2 regions of the Alteromonas sp. ABD4_190 genome follow, and region 1 is predicted to be linked to the other one. Evidence: predicted binding sites of a transcription regulator. Region 1 holds the regulator's gene; the other holds the start of a gene.
What was found. Region 1 encodes FliA, which starts transcription of late flagellar genes. Its sites were predicted from a motif close to CTAAAGNTNNNNNNNNNNNNGCCGATA; they were not measured.
Positions count from the first base shown of each region.

Region 2: ACXAFM_RS05870 (HAMP domain-containing methyl-accepting chemotaxis protein) is a predicted target of FliA. The motif match lies at 3,620-3,646, and genes of this name have one in related genera.

Region 1 is NZ_JBSWWN010000001.1:3,281,818-3,287,217, forward strand. Features, by position in the region: gene flhA (flagellar biosynthesis protein FlhA) at 1-575, shown strand, start outside; gene flhF (flagellar biosynthesis protein FlhF) at 605-2,014, shown strand; gene ACXAFM_RS14325 (MinD/ParA family protein) at 2,020-2,886, shown strand; gene ACXAFM_RS14330 (RNA polymerase sigma factor FliA) at 2,883-3,614, shown strand; gene cheY (chemotaxis response regulator CheY) at 3,651-4,034, shown strand; gene ACXAFM_RS14340 (protein phosphatase CheZ) at 4,069-4,824, shown strand; gene ACXAFM_RS14345 (chemotaxis protein CheA) at 4,837-5,400, shown strand, end outside.
Region 2 is NZ_JBSWWN010000001.1:1,329,120-1,334,519, reverse strand. Features, by position in the region: gene lysC (lysine-sensitive aspartokinase 3) at 30-1,379, shown strand; gene ACXAFM_RS05870 (HAMP domain-containing methyl-accepting chemotaxis protein) at 1,452-3,476, opposite strand; gene ACXAFM_RS05865 (symmetrical bis(5'-nucleosyl)-tetraphosphatase) at 3,760-4,587, opposite strand; gene apaG (Co2+/Mg2+ efflux protein ApaG) at 4,595-4,969, opposite strand; gene rsmA (16S rRNA (adenine(1518)-N(6)/adenine(1519)-N(6))-dimethyltransferase RsmA) at 4,978-5,400, opposite strand, start outside.

The DNA.
Region 1 (5,400 bases):
GGCATGAAGAAGCGCAACAGCTTCTAGATATGCTGGCCAAACAGCACCCTAAATTGGTGGAAGGACTAGTACCAGATATTCTCCCGTTAAGTACGGTAGTGAAAGTACTGCAAACCTTATTGTTTGAGGGCGTGCCTATTCGCGATATGCGTACCATTGTACAAACGCTTAGTGAGTACGGTACACGTAGCCAAGACCCAGATGTACTGGTGTCTGCAGTGCGTATTGCCCTTAAGCGTTTAATCGTTCAGGAAATTACTCAGGGGGCAAAAGAGATACCTGTCATAACCTTGGCGCCAGAGTTGGAACAGATGTTGCACCAGTCACTTCAAGCAGGTGGCGAAGACGGTGCTGGCATAGAGCCAGGTCTGGCAGACAAGCTGCAGAAATCATTGCAGCAAGCCAGTCAGCAGCAAGAGTTAGAGGGAGAGCCTGCGGTACTCCTTACCTCTGGAATGCTACGACCCGTACTGTCTCGCTTCTTAAAGTATTCGGTTGTTGGGCTTCATGTTCTTTCTTACCAGGAAGTGCCTGATGACAAACAAATAAAAATAGTCAGTTCGGTCGGTCAATAATCTGACACTGGGTGATTGGAGAGGTTGCAATGAAAATTAGACGTTTCTTCGGCAAAGATATGCGTGAGGCGTTAAGCCAGGTTAAAGCTGAGTTGGGCAGTGACGCCGTGATCATGTCAAATCGCAAAGTTGCCGACGGTATTGAGCTTGTTGCAGCCTACGACAAAGAGCCTGAAGCTAAGCTTTTCACGCCTAAGGCGGCACCACAGACCGCTGCTAAAACGCCTGGCCAAAAGGCTGTGCCTAGCTTAAGTGAAATTATTGGCGACGATGGTCCTGATAGCTTAAAAGCCTTGTTGGAAAAGCAGCATGGTGGAAACACAGTTGCAGGCAGTTCTGCACAACCAGCACAGCCAATGTCAACGAACGCTAAGCACGCCAACGAAATTGCATCTCACTTAGATTTTTCAGAAGCGTTTATCGACGACCTTGAAACACAGTCACCAGTACAAGATGCTATCGAGCAACAGACTTTTCCTGAGCATCAAGCGTCAAGTATGGGTGAAACTTCTGTATCCCAGTCTGCTGAACTAGCTCAAATCAAAGAAGAGTTAGCTTCACTTCGCGACGTATTGCAGTATCAAGTTGCTGACCTAATGGAAGCGAAGAACAAGCGTCAAAAACCTGTTCATCAATACTTGGTCACGCGATTAACCGATATGGGTTTGAGTAGTGCACTTGCAACTCAGTTGATTAGCTATACACCGGCTCATTACAACGAACGTGACGCGTGGGTATATCTTCTTAACCTATTGGCTAATCGCATAAATGTTACCGGAAACGATATACTTAGCTCACAGGGTGCGGTTGCATTAGTCGGGCCTACTGGTACAGGTAAAACAACCACGGTTGCAAAGTTAGCCGCCCGCTACGCACAGAAATATGGTGCAGAATCGGTGGCTATGATTACTATTGATACGTATAGAATTGCAGCCTATGAGCAACTAGCGACATACGGAAAAATTATTGGCTGTACTGTGCGAAAAGCGCAAACTAGTGAAGAACTTGCAGATTTATTGTTCCAACTTCGTCATAAGCGACTAGTATTGATTGATACAGCAGGTTTTAGTCAGCGTGATAGTCGATTAATTAAGCAAATTAAGCAGTTCGATAATGGCCAAATGCCAAAAGTTAAAAAATATTTGGTAGCGCAAGCCAATACGCAATATCCGGCTTTGCAGAGAATCATTCAAGCGTATGACGATATTGAACTAAGTGGCTGTATTTTCACAAAGTTAGATGAGTGCTACTCTTTAGGAGAGGTACTTAGTGCAGCGGTTGAATACCAACTACCGGTTAGTTATGTCACCGATGGTCAAAAAGTGCCTGAAGACATTAAGATTGCAGAAGCGAAATCTTTAGTTTCCGCTGCTGCAAAGCTTTATAAAAAGTACGGTTTGAATCATACTAGTGGTAACAACGCAATTAAAACAGCATAAGCAGTATGATTGACGATCAAGCGAGTAGCTTAAGAAAAATGAAGCAATCACGGTTAATCAAAGTAATCGCCGTCACCGGTGGTAAAGGTGGCGTCGGTAAAACAAATATTACGCTTAACACTGCTATCGCCATGGCGAAGCAGGGCAAGCGTGTAATGGTTCTTGACGCGGACCTTGGTCTTGCAAACGTAGATGTGATGTTAGGCCTGCGAGTTGAGAAAAACCTATCTCACGTACTCTCTGGCGAGTGCACGTTAGACGAGGTTTTAGTAACCGGCCCCCACGGTATTAAGATTGCTCCCGCCACATCTGGAACCCAGTCAATGGCGGAACTCTCACCCACACAGCACGCTGGCTTGATAAGAGCGTTTAGCGAGCTGCGTTCTCAAATAGACGTATTAATAGTCGACACCGCTGCTGGCATTTCAGATATGGTATTAAGCTTTTCTAAAGCCTCCCAAGATATCATGGTGGTGGTTTGCGATGAGCCAACATCACTAACTGATGCGTATGCGCTGATAAAAATCCTTAACCGTGAGCACGGTGTTTTTCGCTTTAAAGTTGTGGCCAATATGGTTCGCGATGTGCGAGAAGGTCAGGAATTATTTAGCAAATTAAGCAAAGTGACAGGGCGTTTTCTTGATGTTGCACTAGAATTAGTGGCGACGGTGCCATTTGACGAAAATATTCGCAAGGCTGTGCGTAAGCAAACAGCTATTGTTGATGCTTTTCCTGGCTCTCCTGCAGCCGTAGCGATAACCAAGCTAGCAAACAGGGCGCTTACTTGGCCTATTCCAGCGCAGCCTGGAGGTCACTTAGAATTTTTCATTGAACAATTAGTTGCAGAAAAAGCCGTAGGAAGTCAACGTTGAACAGCAAGGCCGCCGCTTATCAACAGCAAACAGATAAATCGCAGTTAGTCGAAAGACATGCGCCTCTGGTTAAGCGAATTGCGCACCATTTGATGGCGCGACTGCCTGCGAGTGTACTTGTTGATGACCTTATCCAATCAGGCATGATTGGCTTGCTAGAGGCCGCACGGAATTTTGACGGTTCTAAAGGCGCAAGCTTTGAAACATTTGCAGGTATTCGCATCCGCGGTGCCATGCTTGACGAAATACGCAAAGGTGATTGGACGCCACGTTCTGTTCACCGCAATGGTCGCGCGATTACTGAGGCGATATCTCAGGTAGAAAGTGAAACTGGGCGTGACGCAAGAGATTCTGATATTGCTGACAAGCTAAATGTAAGCTTGCAGGATTATCATCAGATGCTTAATGAAGTCAATGCTGGAAAGTTGGTGGGCATTGAAGATTTGGGGGTGTCGGAGGATGTGATCACTACAGAGCAAACTAGAGGTAGTGATGCACCGCTGGAAGATTTGATGCAAGGGGCTTTTCAAAAAGCGTTGGCCCATGCAATCACGACATTACCCGAGCGAGAAGCGATTGTTCTTTCACTTTATTATGATGAAGAACTAAACTTAAGAGAAATAGGCGAGGTTCTTGACGTAAGTGAGTCGAGAGTCAGTCAAATTCACAGTCAAGCCATGTTAAAACTCAAATCACGAATGAAGTCGTGGCAAGCTGACGAAGAATAGAGATTAATAACAATTAACCCCTCAGTGGAGGCTATTTTGGATAAAAGCATGAAAATTCTCGTGGTCGATGACTTTTCAACCATGAGACGCATCATCAAAAACCTACTCAAAGATTTGGGTTTTGCCAACATTCAGGAAGCGGATGACGGAAGCACTGCATTGCCAATGTTACAACAAGGCGATTTCGATTTCGTAGTTACTGACTGGAACATGCCTGGCATGCAGGGCATCGATTTACTACGCGCGATAAGAGCAGATGATAAGCTTAAGCACTTGCCTGTGCTTATGGTTACCGCTGAAGCGAAGAAAGAGCAAATTGTTGCCGCCGCGCAAGCGGGTGTTAATGGCTACGTCGTTAAACCTTTCACAGCAGCAACGTTAAAAGAAAAATTAGATAAAATATTCGAACGTTTAGGTTGATCCAGACGCTCAACAGATAAATGAGGTTTACTGGATGTCAATGAATGTAAACGTTCCAATATCGTTGGAAGAAGCAAAGCAACTTGTCACTTATCTTGAAGAGGGTGACAAGACCTCTGCTAATGCACTACTTGAAGCAGTCTCAATGAAAGAAAATGTTGAGTTGTTTGCTGAGGTAGGAAAGTTAACGCGTCAACTTCACGACGCATTGAACAACTTCCAAATAGACGATCGCATCAAAAATTTAGCTACAGACGATATTCCCGATGCACAGTCCCGCCTTACCTACGTAATTGAAGAAACTGAAAAAGCTGCTAATACTACTATGGACGCCGTTGAGGCGAGCATGCCGATAGCTGAATTGCTTTCGGAGCGAATCGAGAAGGTAATGCCAGAGTGGAAAAAGCTGATGAACCGCCAAATCGAGTTGGGTGAGTTTAAGGTTTTATGTGCAGACTTAGACGAATTGTTGGAAGACGGTTCGAATCAGTCAGCTAAACTTACACAGTTACTTACTGAAGTTTTGATGGCACAAGGTTATCAAGATTTAACTGGGCAAGTTATTCGTCGCGTAATTGACCTGGTTAAAGAGGTAGAAGAAAGCCTTGTAAACATGTTGACCATGTTTGGTGAGCGTGACGGTGCAGAACAAACTAAATCATCTAGCGTTAAGGCCGATAAGGTTGATGGTGTAGAGGCAGAAGGCCCAATTATTGATGCCGAAAAACGAGATGACGTCGTTTCAGGCCAAGATGATGTTGATGATCTTTTGTCTAGCTTAGGTTTTTAGGGGAGCGGGTGCATGTCGTTTGATGTTGACGAGGAAATATTACAGGACTTTCTAGTTGAGGCTGGAGAGATACTTGAACAATTACAAGAACAGCTCGTTGATCTTGAGAACAATCCTGAAGATGCGGATTTGCTAAACGCAATTTTTCGCGGTTATCACACGGTAAAAGGTGGTGCTGGTTTCCTTTCTCTTACTGAGTTAGTTGAAATTTGTCACGGTGCTGAAAACGTTTTTGACGTCATGCGCAATGGCCAAAGAACGCTAACGCCTGAGTTAATGGATATCATTTTGCAAGCCACTGATGTGGTGGTTGAAATGTTTGAGCGAGTGAAAGCTCAAGAGCCACTAGAGCCGGCGGATGCACATCTTGTCGACCTGTTACACAAACTCAGTCGCCCAGAATCTCCAGATGAAAACATTTTCGACAATGCAAGTGCACCCGAGCAAGAAGTTGTCGCGGCTGAGCCCGAGGTTGTTGCAGAAGAGCCCGAGCTAACTATAGATGAACCTGTGCCTGCTGCGTCAGATAGCAGTGAAAGTAGCGGCGGTATAGAAGAAATTACCGAAGACGAATTT
Region 2 (5,400 bases), 2.0 Mb from region 1:
AAGCTAGTTTTATTCTGGAGTTAAATATAGTGACAAATGCCTTATCGATAGCTAAGTTCGGTGGAACTAGCGTAGCGAATTACGAAGTAATGCAAAACTGCGCCCGAATTGTTGCCGGTAATGAAAATACACGCATTGTGGTAGTGAGTGCTTCAGCAGGGGTAACAAATCACCTTGTTAGCTTAGCGCATACTCCAATGACGCAACAGCAAATTGAAGAAACCTGCCAAGCCATTGTTGATATAGAACACGCTATTCTCAATAAGCTTAAAGACAAAGATGCAATAGAGACCAAACTTAACGATTTGCTAGAAGAAATGCGTAGCTTAGCGTTTCACGAAGAAATTCTTCACCGCGATGATTTGAAAGATCAGCTGCTATCTATGGGTGAGCGAATGTCATCATTGATGTTCTCATCAGTACTTGCAGAGCAAGGCGTGAAAACCATGAACTTTGATGTTCGCAAAGTACTTCGTACTGACAGCGAATTCGGTGAAGGCGCGCCTCAAATAGAAGAAATTGAAAAACTTGCCAAACAGTTGCTGGCGCCCGAAATTAAAGACGCTATTGTAGTTACACAAGGCTTTGTTGGTGCAGATGAAGAAGGCCGCACTACAACGTTAGGTCGTGGTGGCTCTGATTTTACGGCTGCACTACTTGCTGAAGCGCTTGATGCAGAATCGTGCGAGATTTGGACTGATGTAACGGGTGTGTACACAACTGATCCGCGCATTACTCCTGCTGCCCATCCGCTGCCTGAACTGAGCTTTGAAGAAGCGGCGGAAATGGCCACCTTTGGTGCTAAAGTGTTGCACCCTGCCACTATGGAGCCAGCTCTACGTAAAGACATTAAAGTGTTTGTAGGGTCAAGCAAAGAGCCTGAAAAGGGTGGTACATGGATTGTGCGTGATTGTGAGCACGAACCACCGTACCGTGCTATTACTCGCCGTAAAGAGCAAGTAATGGTGACAGTGAAAACACCGAAAATGATGTACGCGCAAGGCTTCCTACAGCAGGTATTTGCTATCATCGCTAAGCATAAGCTGAGTGTTGATTTGGTAACAACATCGGAAATCTCGGTATCTTTTACTCTTGATAACCCAGCTAACTCTGTAGCCCAGCGTTTGAATAAAGAGACCATCGCCGAGCTTGAAACTATCTGTGACGTTAAAGTGGAAAAAGGTTACGACCTTGTCACTGTTGTAGGTAACAACATGCAAACGGCAATTGGAGTTTCTAGCAAGATTCTATCTGCGGTATCTGATTTCAATCTGCGTATGATTTGCTTTGGTGCTAACCCGCACAACTTATCATTCTTGGTCAACGAGACCGACAGTGACGACGTGGTTCGCAAGCTGCATTCGGCATTGTTTGAATAAGTCTAGGTTTGCGTAAAGCGTAAAAAAAACGGTCGCCTCAAGGCGACCGTTTTTTTTATTACTCTTAGAATATTAAACTTTAAACTGCCTGATAGACTGCTGTAGCTCTTCGGCAAGACGTGCCACTTCATGGCTAGACTCAGATGTTTGCTGTGCACCCGAAGTTGTCTCTTCTGCAATGCTCACAATAGTTTCAAGCTTTTCACTGATTTCTTGCGATACCGTATTCTGTTCACGGGCAGACTGCTCAATTTGAGAGCTAACGTCATGGGCTTTGTGAACCGCGTCGGAAATAATATCTAGCGCTTGCGTGGCTTTTTCAGTTTGTGCTACACATGCTGCAGTTTGCTCTTTACCTTGATCCATCACAGATACCGCTTTTTCAGCCCCAGCTTGAAGCACTTCAATCATGGCGTTGATCTCTTGCGTCGACTCCTGTGTTCGGCTCGCAAGGGTTCTCACTTCATCTGCAACTACCGCAAAGCCTCGCCCTTGTTCACCTGCACGGGCAGCTTCGATAGCGGCGTTCAATGCAAGTAAGTTAGTTTGGTCGGCAACACCGCGAATAACGTCAAGAATGCCACCAATGCTCGCGCTATCTTGATGAAGCTTATTAATAACGTCGGCTGCTTCTTGTACATCTCGAGATAGGATTTCAATAGTATTTTTGTTCTCTAGCGAGATTTGGCGAACATTTTCAGCTTCAGCATCTGCATGGCGAATCTGGCTAAGTGTGTCTTCCGCACTTTGCACAACAAGCTGCGAGGTTGAATGCATTTCTGTTGTAGCTGTTGCGACCTGGCCAATTTGTGATTTCTGATCCTGAATAGAGTGGGTGGTTTGTGCCGTCACTGCTGATGTTTGTTCCGACGCTGCAGCTAGCTGCTCTGCCCGAACATTGATGGCGGTAATAAGCTCTTTGAGGTTGCCAATTAGCGTATTACAGTTTCTTGCTAATAGCCCAAACTCGTCTTGTGCTGAATCGTCTAGGCGATGAGTAAGGTCACCTGATGAAGCAACAGTGAGTAGCTCGTTTACGCGATAAAGTGGGCGTGTAATTGCGCGAACTGTGACGTAACCAATGAACGCTGCAACAGCAATAGAGATGATTACAACAACGATAACAAAGGTGTTACCTGTTGTAATAGCACCATTTACTTGGCTCTCTATATGAGACGCTTTTTTATCAGCAAGATTAAGCAGGTTTTCAAGTTCGATAACCCCTTGAGTGATATTTGAATCTGAAGCGTTAAGTGCCTTTTCTGCGTCATTTCTACGCTCTAGGCGATCGACATGAAGCTGTACTACACCATCATTAGCTTTAATGGCGTTGATGGCATCGTTAACCAAGTCGTTAATATCATCAAGCGTACCTGAATCATCACGACCGCCCGCAGCTTCAACCATATCGCTTAGCTGGGTAACCACCTTTTCAACGACAAGATCAACTTCGTTACCTAATGTCTGCGAACGTACTAATGTCTCGGTTTTTATATATTCATATGAAACAGTTAAAAGAGAAAGTAGTGAGGTCTCAAGCTGGCCGCCGATCTCAGCTGCACGTCTAAGATTAGGATCGCGCTGCACTGAATCTAAGTCCGAAAAATCCAAAAGGTAGGTGGAGGCATCGTCTGCGTTATCTTCAGCATCACCTAGTCTGTCTTGTATATTGTTGCGCAAGTCGAGGTACATTTTGTGATTCTTGTACATAGCCTCAACATTAGTGATATACGCATCATAAGATTCACGAACACTGTTTAACGTGTTTCTTAGCTCTGGCTCATTACTAACGGCTTGCGCTAGCTTGTTGTACTCATTTTCAAAGGTGTCTTGGGCAGAGTTAAATGACGCTCTTTTGTTCTTAAGATCACTTAAATCTTCTTCGATATAGCTTTCGAAGGTAAGTCGACCCATATTCAGGAAGCTTGCTTTGAGTGCATTACTGCCTGCTACCGTGGGCAAGGCAACGTCATTTACTTCCTCTGTTGCAGAGCCTATGGAATTGAGGTTATAAAGTGAGACAACACTTATAACGATTAGAAGTGCGCTAATCGCTACAAATCCCCCGATTACGCGTGTGGCTACCGTTATTTTCATCGGAACTCCTGGATGAGTGTTTTTTATTTTTATCCCTAACGATATTACCCGCCTCAGCTAACAAAATATAGCACTTATAAAGTGATGCATGCTTGAATGCTGAGCAGGTAACGAAACATCATCGTTACTTTTACAAGTAAGTGTATCGGCTACAAAGACTTAATGTTTATTTTATTTAGCACTTAAGTCTGATTGTTATTACTGGTACAACCAGTTTGACCGAAAAAAGCAGGCTCTTCCGCGGATAAGTTTCGTATCTGTAGGCGTGTATATAATAATGATTCTATGCCGGTACGCTAATCAAAGTTGCGGTATCTAAATTCAATAGCGTCATACTTTGCCCCCACACGTAGCCAGTATCTAAACCAACAAACTGTGAGTTATTTGTATGTCCTGATAGCGCGGCCCAGTGTCCGAAAATTACTCGCTGGCTAGTTGTGAACTTTGTGTTTTCTATTTCAAACCAAGGCTTTAAGGTGCTATTAGCACTACTAGAAACAGTACTAGGATGAGACTTATTGTCAAAGTCGAGGGTGCCATCGGTATGAACAAACCGCATGCGCGTACACGCATTCACAATAAAGCGCAGTCGCTCGTCACCTTTAAGTTTATCTGACCAGTTGTAGGGTGTATTTCCGTACATCTTTGAAAGAAAAGTGGCGTAATCAGCGGACTTAAGGATGTTGCAAACTTCATCACTAAGTGAAACGCACTCATCAATAGACCACTTAGGATAAAGTCCCGCGTGGACCATCACAGAGTTTTCATCTAATTTCATCGCTAGAGGAAACTGCCGCAACCAATCAACCAGTTCGTTTAAATCCGAAGCGTTAAGAAGCGGGTCTAACTTATCTGACTTTTTGGCTTTACGGATGTCGTTAACAACGGCGAGTAAATGTAGGTCGTGGTTACCTAAAACACTATTAAACTGGCTGCCAAGAGATTTCAGAAAGCGCAATGTGCTAAGCGAATCTTCTCCTCTTGCAACCAAGTCACCGACAGCAAACAGCTTGTCGTTTGTCTCGTCAAATTCTACTTTATCCAATACGCGACGAAGACCGTCATAACAGCCCTGAATATCGCCAATGACGTAGGTGTTACCTTTAGACATAGAAACCTTAATGAAGAATGCTTGGAATGGCTAGGCGAAATACGTTTATAGGAACGCGAAAACGCTCACCGCTTTCTAGTTCCATTACATAGTAGCCTTCCATATTGCCAACCGGTGTGTCAATGACTGCGCCACTGGTATAGTCAAAATGTTCACCAGCTTTCATTATAGGCTGTTTTCCTACCACTCCATCACCCTCTACTTCTGACGTTTTACCGTTAGCGTCGGTTATCTTCCAATAGCGACTAAGCAGTTGGACGGTATGCTCACTATTGTTTTCAATAGTAATGTGGTAGGCAAACGCGAACTGCTTAGAATCTGAGGGCAGGTGGTCAGGAAGGTGACGGGTTTTCACCCGCACCTTTATATCAAGTACATCCATAGAGGAACTTATTGCTCTTGTTGGTGCTCTTTTGCCGATACAGCGTTAGCTATAGTGGCAAAGTCGTTAAGCGATAACACTTCTGCGCGAGAAGTTGGATCTAACCCTAACTCACGGATTTCTTCCTCACTTAAGCTGTCTTTCAGTGAGTTACGAATAGTTTTTCGGCGTTGATTAAAAGCCTGTGCACAAACGCGCTCAAGGGTATTTACTGATTCAACATCAACGGGTGGAGCTTGATGTGGAACTAGTTTTACAACGGCCGAGTCTACCTTCGGAGGTGGCTTGAAGGCACCTGGCGGAACATTCAAAACAGGGATCACGTGGCAATAGTACTGGGCCATTACTGAAAGCCTGCCGTAATTTTTAGATCTCGGTCCAGCAGCTAGTCGGTTCACCACCTCTTTTTGAAGCATAAAATGCATGTCTTC